Regions from separate parts of the Scandinavium tedordense genome, predicted to be linked through region 1. Evidence: predicted binding sites of a transcription regulator. Region 1 holds the regulator's gene; the other holds the start of a gene.
The links. Region 1 encodes LexA, which represses DNA repair genes until DNA is damaged. Its sites were predicted from a motif close to TNCTGTATGTACATACAGNA; they were not measured.
Positions count from the first base shown of each region.

Region 1 (8,160 bases):
CGAACAGCAGGGCAAGCGTGTCACTGTGACGCTTATCCGCGAAGGTTTTGTCGGTCAGGATGAGATTATTGCAGAGCAGGCATTGCTGCCTGTTGAAGCGCGCTACTGGCTGCGTGAAATTTTGCTGTGTGCTGACGGTGAACCCTGGCTTGCCGGGCGCACGGTTGTGCCTGAATCCACCCTGAGCGGGCCCGAGCTGCAACTGCAACAGCTGGGCAAAACGCCGCTGGGGCGCTATCTGTTTACGTCATCCACTTTAACCCGTGATTTTATTGAAATTGGTAAAGATGCAGAGCTGTGGGGGCGTCGTTCCCGTCTCCGGCTGAGCGGAAAACCGCTGCTGTTAACCGAGCTGTTTCTGCCTGCGTCACCGCTGTACTGAGAGGAAGTGAATTATGGAGAGGAGTCTGACGCAGAATAAGCTGCAGGCTTATAGCCGTCTGATGAGAATTGATAAGCCAATCGGCTCGCTGCTGCTGCTTTGGCCGACATTATGGGCGCTGTGGGTGGCGATGCCTGGCGTGCCGCCGCTGTGGATCCTCGCGGTGTTTGTGGCGGGCGTCTGGCTGATGCGCGCCGCCGGTTGCGTGATCAATGATTACGCGGACCGCAAAATTGACGGACATGTTAAACGCACCGCACATCGCCCGTTACCCAGCGGTGACGTGAGCGAGAAAGGGGCACGTACGCTGTTTATCGTGCTGGTGGTGCTCTCGTTCCTGCTGGTGCTGACCCTCAATAAGATGACCATTCTGTTGTCGGTAGCAGGGTTAGCGCTGGCGTGGGTGTATCCGTTTATGAAGCGCTACACCCATCTGCCGCAGGTCGTGCTGGGCGCAGCATTTGGCTGGTCGATTCCGATGGCCTATGCCGCGGTGAGTGAATCGCTGCCCCTGAGTTGCTGGCTGATGTTCCTCGCCAACATTTGCTGGGCCGTGGCGTACGACACTCAGTACGCGATGGTCGACAGAGACGATGACCTCAAGATTGGCGTGAAATCGACCGCCATTCTGTTCGGTAAACAGGACAAACTGATCATCGGTATTTTGCAGGTGGCCGTGCTGGCGCTGATGGCTGCCGTGGGCTGGGTGAGCGGCTTAAATTGGGAGTTCTACTGGTCGATATTTGTCGCCGGTGCGCTGTTCGTTTACCAGCAAAAATTGATTAAAGACCGTGACCGTGATGCCTGCTTTAAGGCGTTTTTGAACAATAACTACGTGGGGCTGGTACTGTTTATCGGTCTGGCGATGAGTTACCTGATTTAATTTTTCCCCGGCGGCGCATTGCTTGCCGGGCATGATCACCCGGTAACAAAAAAAAGGCGGAACCATGTGAATGGCTCCGCCTTTTTTTATGCGCTTAGATCACGCGTCCTGACTGGCGCTCTCGATAGTCAGACGGACATCCGGTGCCAGCAGTTCGGCCAGCAGCTGATAGACTTTCATCGTCTCAGCCGGTTCGGCATCGCCACTGTCGCTGATGTAGCCTTCGTCACGCAGGGTCAATACCAGAGTACTGAACACCGCTTTGTCGAAGAACTCTGGCGCGTTGATGCCGTGCAGCACCGACAGACGCTGAGCCACGGTACGGCTCTCTTTTTCAAGCGTGCTACGGTTGATGGACGGATTAGCGCTCAACAGCCAGAAGGTTATCGCATAACGTTGCAGCGTTTCACGCGCCCCGGCCGCCAACAGCTGCAGGGTGCGGGAATGCGACGGATTAATGCGAACATCGTCGTTCTCGATGGTCACCAGCCCCTGACGCTGCATTTCTGCTAATAGCTCGTCAATAACGCCCGCCAGCTCTTCTTTTTCCCAACGCAGGAACAGTTCGGATTTCAGCATCGGATACAGCATCTCCACATGACGGACCATCTCGGTGCGCGAGATAGTGCGATGCTGCGTAACGATGGCCGCCAGCAGGGACGGGATCATCAGCATGTGGGTGATGTTGTTGCGATAGTAAGTCATCAGCACCGCCTGCTCGCGCGGCAGAATGATGATATCGCCAATGGTGTCTTTCTCGACCTCGAACTTGTTCATCTGCAATGCGTGGTCAATCAGCGCGCTGGCAGTGACAGACGGCACGGTGGCATCAGCCGCGTAGGGCACATTACGCATCAGCTGCAGGTAGCATTCCAGCTGTTCGGTCAGCTGTTCGCGGGTCAGAGAGCGTTGACGTGATGCCAGCAGCGCGGTACAGCACAGGTTCATGGCGTTAGCCGCGCCTGCGTTGTTAATACGCACCATCAGATCTTCGGCGATGTTATTCACCGTTGGCGTCAGCCATGCCGGGCGAATGGATTCAATCGGATCGATAGATTCGCGCCATTCCGGCACATGTTGGTTCAGGTAAGTCATCAGTGGCAATGGCTCGCCAAAGTTGACGTAACCCTGGCCGAGATTGCGCAGCTTACTTAACCCGCGCAGCATCTGCGGCAGGCTCTCTTTCTCTTTGGTCGCGCCACGCAGTTCTTTCGCGTAAGTCCCCACTTCCATCACGTGCTCATAGCCGATGTAGATTGGCACGAGGGTGATTGGACGAGTGCCGCCGCGCAGCATCGCCTGAATAGTCATCGACAGGGTGCCGGTTTTCGGGTCCAGCAAACGACCGGTACGGGAACGACCGCCTTCCACGAAGTATTCAACGGAGTAACCACGGCTGAACAGCTCACCGAGGTATTCACGGAACACGGTGGAATAGAGCTTGTTGCCTTTGAAGGTACGACGAATAAAGAACGCGCCCAGACGACGGAAAATCGGGCCGGCTGGCCAGAAATTCAGGTTGATGCCCGCGGCGATATGCGGCGGCACCAGCCCCTGGTGATAGAGCACGTAGGACAGCAGCATGTAGTCCATGTGACTGCGGTGGCAGGGGACATAAACAATTTCATGGCCGTCGTGAGCCAGCTGGCGCACGCGCTCGGCATTATTAACGTTGATCCCCTGGTACAAACGGTTCCAGGTGAAGCCCAGCACGCGATCGGTGAGGCGAATCATTTCGTAAGAGAAATTCGCTGCAATCTCTTCCATCAGGGCGACGGCGTTTTGCTGCGCTTTTTCATGGGAAATTTTCTTGCTGCGCGCTTCGTCTTCCACCGCGCGTGCAATCGCTTTGGACGCCAGCAGCTTGTTGAACAAGTCCTGACGCGCAGGCAGACGCGGGCCGACGGCAGCCAAACGCTGACGGGCAAAGTGAGTTCGTGCCACACGTGCCAGCTTTTGTGCAATAATTTTGTCGGTACCGTGCTCGGTGGCCATGCGGCGCAGCGAAACGGACGGTGAGAAACGCACGAAGCTGTCGCGACCGAGCCAAGTCACGGCAAAGAATTTCTGGAAGCCATTCATCATGCGCAGCGGTGGGTTTACTTCGCCTTTTTCGCGGCCCGGGGAACGTCCAAACATCACGGACACCGGTACCATCTGCACATCGAGCTCTGGGTTGCTGCGATGCAAATCCAGATAATTGTGGAACAGCTTGATAGACTCTTCTTTCGGCGTGTAATACGTAAATGCGCGCGGCCCGCCGTGAATGAACACGTAACGCGGCAGCTCGGTGCCGTCGATTTCGAGCGGCTCCAGCGGATCCGGAAGACCATGCGCCAGACATTGGGCGCGTAAAGTCAGCAGATCTGCCTTCGAGTTATACGGCAGAACGTACATAATAGGGCGTGAGGTATCGAGTCCCAGTTCCTCAGCAGGATTTGCCGGGATAGACTTACTTTTTACCAGCACGCTTAATGGTAAATTCAGTAATTTGTAGTAAATTCGTGGCCAGCCAGACATAAACGATGTAAAGCCTCTGGTTAATCATGCAAATGCGCCGCAAGGATAACAGAAAGTGCACAGAATATCTGTTCTACCGCGTCAGGCGCGCAGTGACATTGATGCTAAATAATGTAAAAGGTTCTTTTGATGGCAAATGATACCACCGGGTTAACCCGAATCGTCAAAGCAGCAGGTTACTCCTGGAAGGGATTTCGCGCTGCATGGCAAAACGAAGCCGCTTTTCGCCAGGAAGGCGTTGCTGCTGTTGTCGCCATCATTCTCGCCTGTTGGTTAGATGTGGATGCCATCACCCGAGTGTTACTGATTGGCTCAGTGCTTCTGGTGATGATAGTGGAAATTATCAACAGTGCGATTGAAGCGGTGGTTGACCGCATCGGGACGGAACGTCACGAATTGTCGGGTCGTGCAAAAGATATGGGTTCTGCCGCGGTGTTTCTGGCAATTGCTATCGCCTTATTCACCTGGGTAACGCTGCTGTGGTCGCATTATCGATAACGCCCGCAGAATTACGCAAACGTCTGGTTTTTTGTGCGTTTTGCGGTTCCAAATTCGCCATTAACTGTATATACTCACAGCATAACTGTATATACACCCAGGGGGCGGAATGAAAGCGTTAACGACCAGGCAGCAAGAGGTGTTCGATCTCATCAGGGATCACATCAGCCAGACGGGCATGCCGCCAACGCGTGCGGAAATCGCGCAGCGCTTGGGGTTCCGTTCCCCGAACGCGGCTGAAGAGCATTTGAAAGCGCTGGCACGTAAAGGTGTGCTCGAGATTGTTTCCGGTGCCTCACGCGGCATTCGTCTTCTGGTAGAAGAAGAAACCGGTATCCCGCTGATCGGGCGTGTTGCGGCGGGTGAACCTCTGCTGGCACAGCAGCATATTGAAGGCCACTACCAGGTCGACCCGGCGATGTTCAAGCCGAGCGCCGATTTCCTGCTGCGCGTCAGCGGAATGTCGATGCGTGATATCGGTATTCTCGACGGTGATTTGCTCGCGGTTCACAAAACGCAGGATGTGCGTAACGGTCAGGTCGTTGTCGCCCGTATCGACGATGAAGTGACGGTTAAGCGGCTGAAAAAACAGGGCAGCACTGTTGAGCTGTTACCTGAAAATAGCGAGTTTTCTCCGATTGTGGTCGATCTGCGTCAGCAGAACTTCTCCATCGAAGGGCTGGCAGTTGGCGTTATTCGCAACGGCGAGTGGCTGTAACGGGCTTTAGAAATCCTCAATAATTCACATGGCTTTCAGGCGTCCAGCGCCAGCACATTAGCCACGTAATCTTTGACGGGAAGAGTGGCGCTATTCTGGCGCCACTTCGTTTTACGCATTCACAATCACAGGTTTTCTCATGTCGCTCTTCACCACTGCAGACAAGGCATTGTGGCGTCTCGCGCTGCCGATGATTTTCTCAAATATCACCGTGCCGCTGTTGGGTCTGGTGGATACGGCGGTCATCGGTCATCTTGACAGTCCTGTTTATCTCGGCGGCGTGGCGATCGGTTCCATGGCGACCAGTTTCCTGTTCATGCTGTTGTTATTCCTGCGCATGAGCACCACCGGCCTCACCGCACAAGCCTACGGCGCTAAAGACCCTGTACGTCTGGCTCGCGCGCTGGTGCAGCCCTTGCTGCTGGCGCTGGGAGCGGGCCTGGTGATTGTTGTGCTCCGCACCCCTCTGATTGACTTGGCGCTGCATATTGTCGGCGGCAGCGATGCCGTACTGGAACAGGCGCGGCGTTTCCTCGAAATCCGTTGGTTAAGCGCGCCTGCGTCCCTGGCAAACCTGGTTCTGCTCGGTTGGCTGCTCGGTGTTCAGTACGCGCGCGCGCCGGTAATTTTGCTGGTGGTCGGCAATGTCTTAAACATCGTGCTCGATTTATGGTTGGTGATGGGCCTGCATATGAACGTGCAGGGCGCTGCGTTGGCGACGGCATGTTCCGAATACGCGACATTTTTCATTGGCTTGCTGATGGTGCGGCGCGTGCTTCACCTGCGTGGCATATCGCTGGATATGCTCAAAGAGGCCTGGCGCGGCAATATCCGCCGCCTGCTGGCGTTGAATCGCGACATCATGTTGCGCTCGCTGCTGCTGCAGCTCTGTTTTGGTGCGCTCACGGTATTTGGCGCGCGACTGGGCAGCGATATCGTCGCCGTGAACGCGGTGCTGATGACGATGCTCACCTTCACCGCCTACGCGCTGGATGGTTTTGCTTATGCGGTGGAAGCGCATTCCGGGCAGGCTTATGGCGCGCGGGATGACAGCCAGCTGTTGGACGTCTGGAAAGCGGCCTGCCGTCAGTCCGGAATTGTTGCTCTGGCCTTTGCGCTGATTTATTCCGTGGCGGGGGAGCACATCGTCGCCATGCTGACATCGATTACCCAGCTGCGCGAACTGGCCGATCGTTACGTCATCTGGCAGGTGGTTTTACCGGTGATCGGCGTGTGGTGTTATCTGCTCGACGGCATGTTTATCGGTGCGACGCGCGGGGCGGAAATGCGTAACAGCATGGCGGTGGCGGCTGCCGGTTTTGCCCTCACGCTGTTGACGGTGCCGGTGTTGGGCAATCACGGATTGTGGCTGGCGCTGGCGGTATTCCTGGCGCTGCGCGGGCTGTCTCTGGCATGGATTTGGCGACGTCACTGGCAGCAAGGAACGTGGTTTTCGTAACGACTTTATTTCAGTCGGTGGTTAAAGATTCTGAATAATCCCCGGATGGCGAAATGCTTACCTATACTCTTTATCACGTCCAGCAGAAAACGGTGTTAACGGACGACGTATCTTCACTCTGCACCACCGAACTGATGAGGAATAGATCATGAATAAAGACGAAGTCGGCGGCAACTGGAAACAGCTGAAAGGTAAAGTGAAAGAGAAATGGGGTAAGCTCACCGATGATGACTTTACGGTTATCGAAGGTAAGCGTGACCAGCTGGTCGGGAAAATCCAGGAGCGTTACGGATACGCAAAAGATCAGGCCGAGGACGAGGTCAAAGACTGGGAAACCCGCAACGATTATCGCTGGTAAACAAACGCACTACCCGTGCGTACAAGGAAGTACAACCCTCGGGGCGGCTTAAGGCCGCCCACTCTTTTTGTCGCGCTTACTTTTGACCGGGCTTTCGTTTGATTTGAATTGTATGGTCATGACCACAGCAGTCCTGCGTGCGGCAAGCTTCCACTTCAACACACCCTAAGCACAGCCCATGCGCTTCAATCACATTATGACGCAGCGCAAACCCCATGCGGGCTGCCAGCGTATGCATAATGTCTTCCACTCCGTCAGCCGCTTCTTCCTTCACCACGCCACAGCGATCGCAAATAAACATCGCCGACGTATGCGACGGTTTATCAAACAGATGGCACAGCACGTAGCTATTGGTCGATTCCACCTTATGCACAAACCCTTGCTCGAGTAAAAACTCCAGCGCGCGATAAACGGTGGGCGGCTTCGCCTGCGGCTCACTGACTTTCAGCAGGTCCAGCAGGTCGTACGCGCTGATTGCACCTTTTTGTATGGTCATCAGGCGTAATACTTCGAGGCGTTGCGGTGTCAGACGAACGCCACGTTGTGCGCAAAGCCTTTCGGCCTGCACGAGCATGTCTTGTGGAGTGGTCTGGTCCATAGGCGCCTCGAATCGGGTGTAAAGTAAACGCCTACTTTATCATGTTATGGCCGAAACGCCGATAACCTGCAGGGTATGCTATACCTGACGCATCACTACCTGAGGGAACACCATGAAAAGACCAGACTGTATTCGACACTGGCGCGAGCTGGAAGAGCCTGATAACGCCGGTTATCCCGATAGCAAAGAGCTGTTTTCCGTTGGCGCGCCGCTGGCTCGCAAGCTGGGCCTGATGCGTCTTGGCATTCACCATGAACGTCTTTCACCCGGCCGACGTACCTCTTATCCCCACGCCGAAAGCGATGAAGAAGAGTTTATTTATGTGATTGAAGGCCGCCCTCAGGCGTGGATCAACGGCTACCTCTGGCAGCTGGAACCGGGCGACAGCGTGGGATTCCCGTCAGGCACTGGTGTCTGCCACACCTTCATCAATAATACTGAGGAAGAGGTGGAGTTACTGGTCGTCGGAGAAGTGAATAAAAAGCACAACCGGATATATTATCCGCTGAATCCAGAGTATGCCGCGACACGCCAGGATCGATGGGTGGACCATCCGCCACAGTTTTTTGGTCCACACGATGGGAAACCTTCACGGAAATAACAATCTCTTCTATAAATATTGAGGGGCGACGCATATTCCAACGTTATCACAGCGCCCCTTAACGCAAATCACCCTAATTGGCTGCTTTTTATATCGTTATTCACAGCAATAGTTCGACCCTTTTTGGCGGATAACTGAAAGGG
Region 1 is NZ_JALIGG010000047.1:72,525-80,684, reverse strand. It holds gene ubiC (chorismate lyase) at 1-382, shown strand, start outside; gene ubiA (4-hydroxybenzoate octaprenyltransferase) at 396-1,265, shown strand; gene plsB (glycerol-3-phosphate 1-O-acyltransferase PlsB) at 1,365-3,785, opposite strand; gene MUU46_RS02555 (diacylglycerol kinase) at 3,915-4,283, shown strand; gene lexA (transcriptional repressor LexA) at 4,393-5,001, shown strand; gene dinF (MATE family efflux transporter DinF) at 5,141-6,460, shown strand; gene MUU46_RS02540 (CsbD family protein) at 6,609-6,818, shown strand; gene zur (zinc uptake transcriptional repressor Zur) at 6,895-7,416, opposite strand; gene MUU46_RS02530 (cupin domain-containing protein) at 7,529-8,017, shown strand.

Region 2 (8,160 bases), on a different contig from region 1:
CTTCGGGCAAGAGTTTTTGGCGCTGATCCGTGCCCATGCTGACGGGGATGATGAGGAGTAGTCAGCCGGGCAAAAAAGTGCCAGGATAATCACTCACTGAATCATTCCCCGCGAGTTTCCTATGTTGATGTTATTTCTCACCGTGGCGATGGTGCATTTAATTGCACTGATGAGCCCTGGCCCGGACTTTTTCTTCGTGTCGCAAACGGCCGTCAGTCGCTCCCGTAAAGAAGCGATGATGGGCGTGCTTGGCATTACCGCTGGCGTCATGGTCTGGGCGGGTGTTGCCCTGCTGGGTTTGCATCTGCTGATCGAAAAAATGGCATGGCTGCACAACATCATCATGGTCGGCGGCGGTCTGTATCTGTGCTGGATGGGCTATCAAATGCTGCGCGGTGCGCTGAAGAAACGCGAAGCAACCACCGAAACCCCGGAAGTGGAACTGGCGCAGGGCGGTAAAAGTTTCCTGAAAGGGCTGCTGACCAATCTGGCGAACCCGAAAGCCATTATCTATTTTGGCTCGGTGTTCTCACTGTTCGTCGGGGATAACATTGGCGGTGCGGAGCGCTGGGGCATTTTCCTGCTGATTATCGTTGAAACTTTCGCGTGGTTTACCGTCGTGGCAAGCCTGTTCGCATTGCCGACCATGCGCCGCGGCTATCAGCGCATGGCCAAGTGGATTGATGGTGTGGCCGGAACCCTGTTCGCAGGCTTCGGCATCCATCTGATTATCTCTCGCTAATCAGGCATGGCGTGCTGACGCAAGCAGCGCGCCGACCAGCATAAACAGCGATCCAAAAATCTTATTCAGGGCCTTCATCTGACGAGGGCCTTTGATCCAGCCTGCAATTCGCGTCGCCAGCGTCGCATAGCCAATCATCACAATGATATCCACCACGATGGTCGTCACCCCGAGGATAACGTACTGCATGACCTGCGGCTGATGCGGGATGATGAATTGCGGAAATAACGCCGCCAGAAAAACGATGCTTTTCGGATTGGTGAGATTCACAAATACCGCGCGTTTGAACAGATGCCCACGGGTTTGCGTCTTCGCCACAGTGTTAAGATCGATAGCGCCTGCGGCACGCCATTGCTGAATACCAAGCCAGATGAGGTACGCCACACCCGCCCATTTCAGCACTTCAAACGCCAGCAGCGAACGCGAAAACAGCGTCCCCAGACCGACACCCACCAGAACGATATGAATACTCAGCCCGGTTTGCAGTCCGGCAATCGATGCCGCTGCGCCTCGGTAGCCGTGGTTGAGGGCGGTGGTCATGGTGTTGATGGCCCCGGAACCGGGGGAAAGGCTGAGAATTATGGACGTCAGTAGATAGGCGAACCACCACTCGAAGGTCATGAGACACTCCCTGATTGACTGCTTTTATGCCACAATACGCTATGCCCGTCATACTTCAAGCAGCAGGGGTGGATAGCCGATGTTTCGGCAGAAAATGGACTGGAAAACCAGAGAAAATGGGTTCGCCGCTTTCACGATGGGTCCGCTGAATAACTTCTGGCGCCAGCGTGAAGAAGCTGAATTTACAGGCGTGGATAACGTTCCGGTACGCTTCGTCCGCTTTCGCGCCAAAAAACACGACCGGGTGATTGTGGTGTGTCCAGGACGAATCGAAAGCTACGTGAAGTATGCGGAACTGGCCTACGACCTGTTCTACAGCGGCTTCGACGTGCTGATTATCGATCACCGTGGGCAAGGGTTGTCCGGGCGAATGCTCGACGACAGTCATCGCGGTCACGTGGATAACTTCAGCGATTACGTCGACGACCTGACCGCTTTTTGGGAACAGGAAGTCGCACCGGGACCGTGGCGTAAGCGTTATATCCTTGGCCATTCGATGGGCGGGGCCATTTCTACGTTGTTTTTACAGCGAAATCCAAAGCAGTGCGACGCGCTCGCGCTTTGTGCGCCAATGTTCGGTATCATCATGCGATTGCCCGACTGGATGGTGCGGCCAATTCTCGATTTCGCTGAGGGCCATCAGCGCATAAGAGAAAGCTACGCCATGGGAACCGGGCGCTGGCACGCACTGCCGTTCAGCCTCAACATTCTGACCCATAGCCGGGAACGTTATCGGCGAAACCTGGGGTTCTATGCTGACAATCCGTATATTCGCGTTGGCGGGCCGACCTACCATTGGGTGCGAGAAGGGGTGATGGCCGGAGAGGAAATCCTGGCTGGTGTGGCGTTAGATGACACCCCGACGTTGCTGATTCAGGCTGAAGAAGAAAAGGTCGTGGATAACCGTATGCATGGCCGTTATTGCGAACTTCGCGCCGCGGCGGGCAAGCCTTGTGAAGGCATTAATCCGCTTGTCATTCCCGGTGCTTATCATGAGATCCTTTTCGAAAAGGACGATATGCGTTCAGTCGCGCTCGAGACCATCGTCGAGTTTTACGATCGACATAATTAATCCGGCGTTAGCGCCGCTCTTACCAGAGGTTTAATTCGTTTATGTACCAGGTTGTTGCGTCTGATTTAGATGGTACGCTGCTCAATCCCGACCATCGTCTGTCCTCCTACACCAAAGAAACGCTGACCCTGCTGACCGAAAAAGGGGTGAACTTTGTTTTTGCGACTGGCCGCCACCACATTGACGTTGGTCAGATCCGCGATGGCCTGGGCATCAAGGCATTCATGATCACCTCCAACGGTGCTCGCGTTCACGATACCGACGGCAATCTGGTGTTTGCCCATAACCTCGATAGCGATATTGCCTCTGACCTGTTTGGCGTGGTGAATAACAATCCGGATATCGTGACCAATGTGTATCGCAACGACGAATGGTTTATGAACCGCCATCGTCCGGAAGAGATGCGTTTCTTCAAGGAAGCGATTTTCAACTATTCGCTGTATGAACCGGGCCTGCTGGAAGCCGAAGGCGTCAGCAAAGTGTTCTTCTCTTCGCCGGATCACGACGTACTGCTGCCGTTAGAGCAGGCGATCAACGCCCGTTGGGGCGATCGCGTCAACGTGAGTTTCTCGACCCTGACCTGTCTGGAAGTCATGGCGGGCGGTGTATCAAAAGGACACGCGCTGGAAGCGGTCGCGAAAATGATGGGTTACGGTCTGCCGGACTGCATCGCATTTGGTGACGGCATGAACGACGCTGAAATGCTCTCCATGGCGGGTAAAGGCTGCATCATGGATAACGCGCATCAGCGGCTGAAAGATTTGCATCCGGAACTGGAAGTGATTGGTTCGAACGTGGATGATGCGGTACCGCATTACCTGCGCCGCCTGTATCTCAATCAGGCGTAACGCAACGCGATTCGCTCCAGTCTATAAAAGCCCTGCTTGTCAGGGCTTTACTGTATAACCAGCCCTGCGCATATTTCACACCATGCGATTTCAGCCACGTGGCCTGTGCCTGCGTTTCAACCCCTTCCGCCAGCGGCTCCAGCGACAGTGACTGCGCCAGCGCGATAACCTGCGGTAGCAGGCTTTTCCCCGGCAATGGGTCGACCAGCGTTTTATCAATTTTGAGCATATCGAAGGTCATCGCCTGCAGATAATTCAGGTTCGCATAGCCACTGCCAAAATCGTCCAGATAAATGGCGTGTCCTGCCTGGCGATAGCGCTCGACCATCGGGGCGATGGCTTCCGGGTCAACCATACTGCTTTCCGTCATTTCCAGCGTGATTTGCTGCGGGTGAACGCCATAGCCATGACACAGCATCGATAAATGCGCCAGCAGATCGGTGGATTGCAGATCGTCGGGTTCGACGTTAATGGAAACATATTGACGCCGATTCTGACGCAGCCATGCGCCGAGATCGTTCAGTACCTGCTCAACCACCCACTCTGTCATCGTACTCAGCAGCTGCGTTTCACGAGCAAAAGGAATGAAGCTGTCCGGCGCCAGCAGTTTGCCGTCTGGCTGGGGCCAGCGCACCAGCGCTTCGGCCCCCACGACGCAGCCGCTATCCAGCTGGACGATAGGCTGATACCACATCTCCAGTTGTCGGGTGTGGATAGCCTGCTTCAGCCGCGCGCGTGAGGCGTTCAACTGGTGAAGAATCGAAGGAATAAAATTACCGTCAGTCACAGGGTCCATCCTGAAAATACTGCTGATGGGGGAAGAGATTCAGTATTCCCCGAATTCCAACGCATAACTATCAGTAATGGACTAATTAGGACCGCGAAATAGCCGCTGCGGAATGTGAGTGTTCGTTATTTGTCCAGTTGTCAACTGAATACTCCGCTACAATGCCCGCAAACTATCCTGAGAGAGTCTCATCGTGGCGTTACTGATTATCACCACCGTGTTGTGGGCATTTTCCTTCAGCCTGATTGGCGAGTACCTGGCGGGCAGCGTCGACAGCTATTTCTCCGTGCTGATGCGCGTGGGCCTGGCGGCGCTGGTGTTCCTGCCATTCTTGCGGGCGCGCTCGCAATCGTTGAAAGTGCTGCTGATGTACATGCTGGTGGGCGCGATGCAGCTTGGCATCATGTACCTGCTGGCGTTCCGGGCGTATCTCTACCTGACCGTGTCCGAATTCTTGCTGTTTACGGTGCTGACGCCGCTGTACATCACCCTGATTTACGATCTGATGAGCAAGCGCAGGCTGCGCTGGGGTTATCTGTTGAGTGCCATGCTGGCGGTGATTGGCGCGGCGATCATTCGCTATGACCATGTCAGCACGCATTTCTGGACCGGGCTGCTGCTGGTCCAGTTGTCGAATATCTGCTTTGCTCTCGGGATGGTGGGCTACAAGCGCTTAATGGAAATCCACCCGATGCCGCAGCACAACGCCTTTGCCTGGTTTTATCTTGGCGCACTCATCGTGGCACTGGTGGCGTGGCTCATGCTCGGGGATCCGAACAAGCTGCCGACGACAACACTGCAATGGGGCATTCTGGTGTGGCTCGGCGTGGTGGCTTCAGGGCTGGGCTACTTCATGTGGAACTACGGCGCCACGCAGGTGGACGCCGGTACGCTTGGGATCATGAATAACATGCATGTGCCTGCCGGATTGTTGGTGAACCTGGCTATCTGGCAACAGCAGCCGCACTGGCCGAGCTTTATTACAGGTGCGTTGGTGATTGTGGCTTCGCTGTGGGTCCATCGCCATTGGGTCGCTCCGCGCTCCGAACAAACGGCAAATGATCGCAAGCGTGATTCCGTGTTGAGCGAATAAACGCTTCGGTGACTGGCTGGCGCTGCTCGCCATCGCGCACGGCAGCGTACAGTCGGCTCCACAGACCTTCGCCCAGGGTTTTGGTCACCACCAGACCCTGGCGTTCAAAACTCTCCACCACCCAATGCGGCAGGGCAGCAATGCCCATCTTAGCTGCAACCATCTGAATCAATAACAACGTGTTATCCACGCTTTTCAGCGAGGGACTCACGCCTGCTGGCTGTAAAAAATGACGCCAGATATCGAGTCGGCTGCGCTGCACCGGGTAAATCAACAGTGATTCGCTGGCGATGTCTTCCGGCGTGATGCGAGCTTTCGCGGCCAGGGGATGATCGGGTGCCAGTACCAGTCGCACTTCATAATCAAACATCGGCGAATAATGCAGACCGCTGCGCGGCAGAATGTCTGAGGTCAGCACGATATCCAGCTCTCCCTGCTGCAACGCAGGCTGCGGGTCGAAAGTTACCCCTGATTTGAAATCCATCTCCACCTGCGGCCAGCTCAAACGGAAGTTTTCCAGTGCGGGCGTCAGCCACTGAATACAGCTATGGCACTCAATGGCGATCCGCAGCGTGGTTTGCTGTGGTTCATTACAGGCCTGCAATGCACGGCTAATCTGCGGCAGAACCTGATTAGCAAGCTGCAGCAGAATTTCTCCTTGCGGGGTAAAGCGCAGCGGCTGACTCTTACGGACAAATAGCCGGAAGCCAAGGCGCTGTTCCAGATCGCTGAATTGGTGAGAAAGCGCGGATTGCGTCTGGTGCAGCATGGCTGCCGCTGCTGCGAGCGATCCGCTATTCCGTAACGCTTGTAGCGTTTTCAGGTGTTTAATCTCGATCATGAAAGTCCTTCACTTCGGCATGAATAAATTGCGCTTGAGGATCATACAGTACCTGCCAATTATAGATGTGTAAACATCCAGACGTCCAAATTCGTCGTCTTTCAGGCCATAGCGGCGTTGGCTGCCCTCGCTCACCCCAGTCACTTACTTGAGTAAGCTCCTGGGGATGAGCTCACTTGCCGCCTGGCTCTGACCTGAAATCCATAGAATTAATAAAAGAGGAACGGCCATGACAATCAAAAACCACACCCTGGGATTCCCGCGCGTCGGCCTTCGCCGTGAGCTGAAAAAAGCACAAGAGAGCTACTGGGCGGGCAATTCCAGCCGTGAAGAACTGCTGGCGACCGGGCGCGAGCTGCGTAGCCGTCACTGGCAGCAGCAGAAAGACGCTGGGGTGGATCTGCTGCCAGTGGGCGATTTCGCCTGGTACGACCATGTTCTGACTACTAGCCTGCTGCTGGGCAACGTGCCGGCTCGTCATCAGAACAAAGATGGCTCAGTGGATATCGACACGCTGTTTCGTATTGGTCGCGGTCGGGCGCCCACCGGTGAACCGGCGGCAGCGGCAGAAATGACCAAATGGTTTAACACCAACTATCACTACATGGTGCCGGAATTCACTAAAGGGCAGGAATTCAAACTGACCTGGACCCAGTTGCTGGATGAAGTGGACGAAGCGCTGGCGCTGGGCCACAACGTGAAACCGGTGCTGCTTGGCCCGGTGACCTATCTGTGGCTGGGTAAAGTGAAGGGCGAGCCGTTCGACCGCCTGAGCCTGCTGAAAGATATCCTGCCGGTCTACCAGCAGGTACTGGCGGAACTGGCAAAGCGCGGCGTCGAATGGGTACAAATCGACGAACCGATTCTGGTGCTGGAGCTGCCGCGTCCATGGCTGGATGCGTTCCAGCCCGCTTACGATGCGCTGCAGGGCAAAACGAAGCTGCTGCTGACCACCTATTTCGAAGGCGTGACGCCAAACCTGAACACCATCACCGCGCTGCCGGTGCAGGGTCTGCATGTCGATTTGGTGCACGGTAAAGATGACGTCGCTGAACTGCACAACCGCCTGCCAGCCGAGTGGCTGCTGTCTGCGGGCCTGGTGAATGGCCGTAACGTCTGGCGGGCCGATCTGACAGAGAAATATACACACGTTAAAGACATCGTCGGCAAACGTGCGCTGTGGGTGGCCTCTTCTTGCTCACTGTTGCACAGCCCCATTGACCTGAGCGTGGAAACACGTCTCGATGCGGAAGTAAAAAGCTGGTTCGCCTTCGCGCTGCAAAAATGTCAGGAACTGGCCCTGCTGCGTGATGCGCTCAACAGCGGCGACACCGCAGTCATTGCTGAATGGAGCGCGCCAATTCAGGCTCGTCGCAACTCAAGTCGCGTACACAATGCTGCGGTAGAAAAACGTCTGGCATCGATCACCGCTCAGGACAGCCAGCGTAGCCGGCCTTATGCTGAGCGTGCTGAAGCCCAGCGGGCGCGTTTCAATCTACCAGCATGGCCGACCACCACCATCGGTTCTTTCCCGCAGACCACTGAAATTCGCGGCCTGCGCCTCGACTTCAAAAAAGGCAATCTCGATGCGGGTCACTATCGCACCGGCATCGCCGAACATATCAAACAGGCCATCGTTGAGCAGGAACGTCTGGGACTGGACGTGTTGGTGCACGGCGAAGCCGAACGTAACGACATGGTCGAATACTTCGGCGAGCATCTGGATGGTTTCGTTTTCACCCAAAATGGCTGGGTGCAGAGCTACGGTTCCCGCTGCGTGAAGCCACCGGTGGTGATTGGCGACATCAGCCGTCCGGAAGCGATCACCGTTGAGTGGGCGAAATATGCGCAGTCTCTGACCGACAAACCGGTGAAAGGCATGCTGACCGGTCCGGTGACCATTCTGTGCTGGTCATTCCCGCGTGAAGACGTGAGCCGCGAAACCATCGCCAAACAGATTGCCTTGGCGCTGCGTGATGAAGTGGCGGATCTGGAAGCTGCGGGTATCGGCATTATCCAGATTGACGAACCGGCATTGCGTGAAGGGCTGCCGCTGCGTCAAAGTGACTGGGAAGCCTACCTGGCGTGGGGCGTGGAAGCATTCCGTATTAACGCCGCGGTGGCGAAAGATGAAACGCAGATCCATACCCACATGT
Region 2 is NZ_JALIGG010000045.1:55,912-64,071, forward strand. It holds gene recQ (ATP-dependent DNA helicase RecQ) at 1-61, shown strand, start outside; gene rhtC (threonine export protein RhtC) at 122-742, shown strand; gene rhtB (homoserine/homoserine lactone efflux protein) at 743-1,363, opposite strand; gene pldB (lysophospholipase L2) at 1,443-2,435, shown strand; gene yigL (sugar/pyridoxal phosphate phosphatase YigL) at 2,477-3,283, shown strand; gene MUU46_RS01600 (EAL domain-containing protein) at 3,270-4,070, opposite strand; gene MUU46_RS01605 (carboxylate/amino acid/amine transporter) at 4,264-5,163, shown strand; gene metR (HTH-type transcriptional regulator MetR) at 5,051-6,004, opposite strand; gene metE (5-methyltetrahydropteroyltriglutamate--homocysteine S-methyltransferase) at 6,234-8,160, shown strand, end outside.
Region 2: a site for LexA is predicted at 6,068-6,087, ahead of metR (HTH-type transcriptional regulator MetR). Genes of this name have one in related genera too.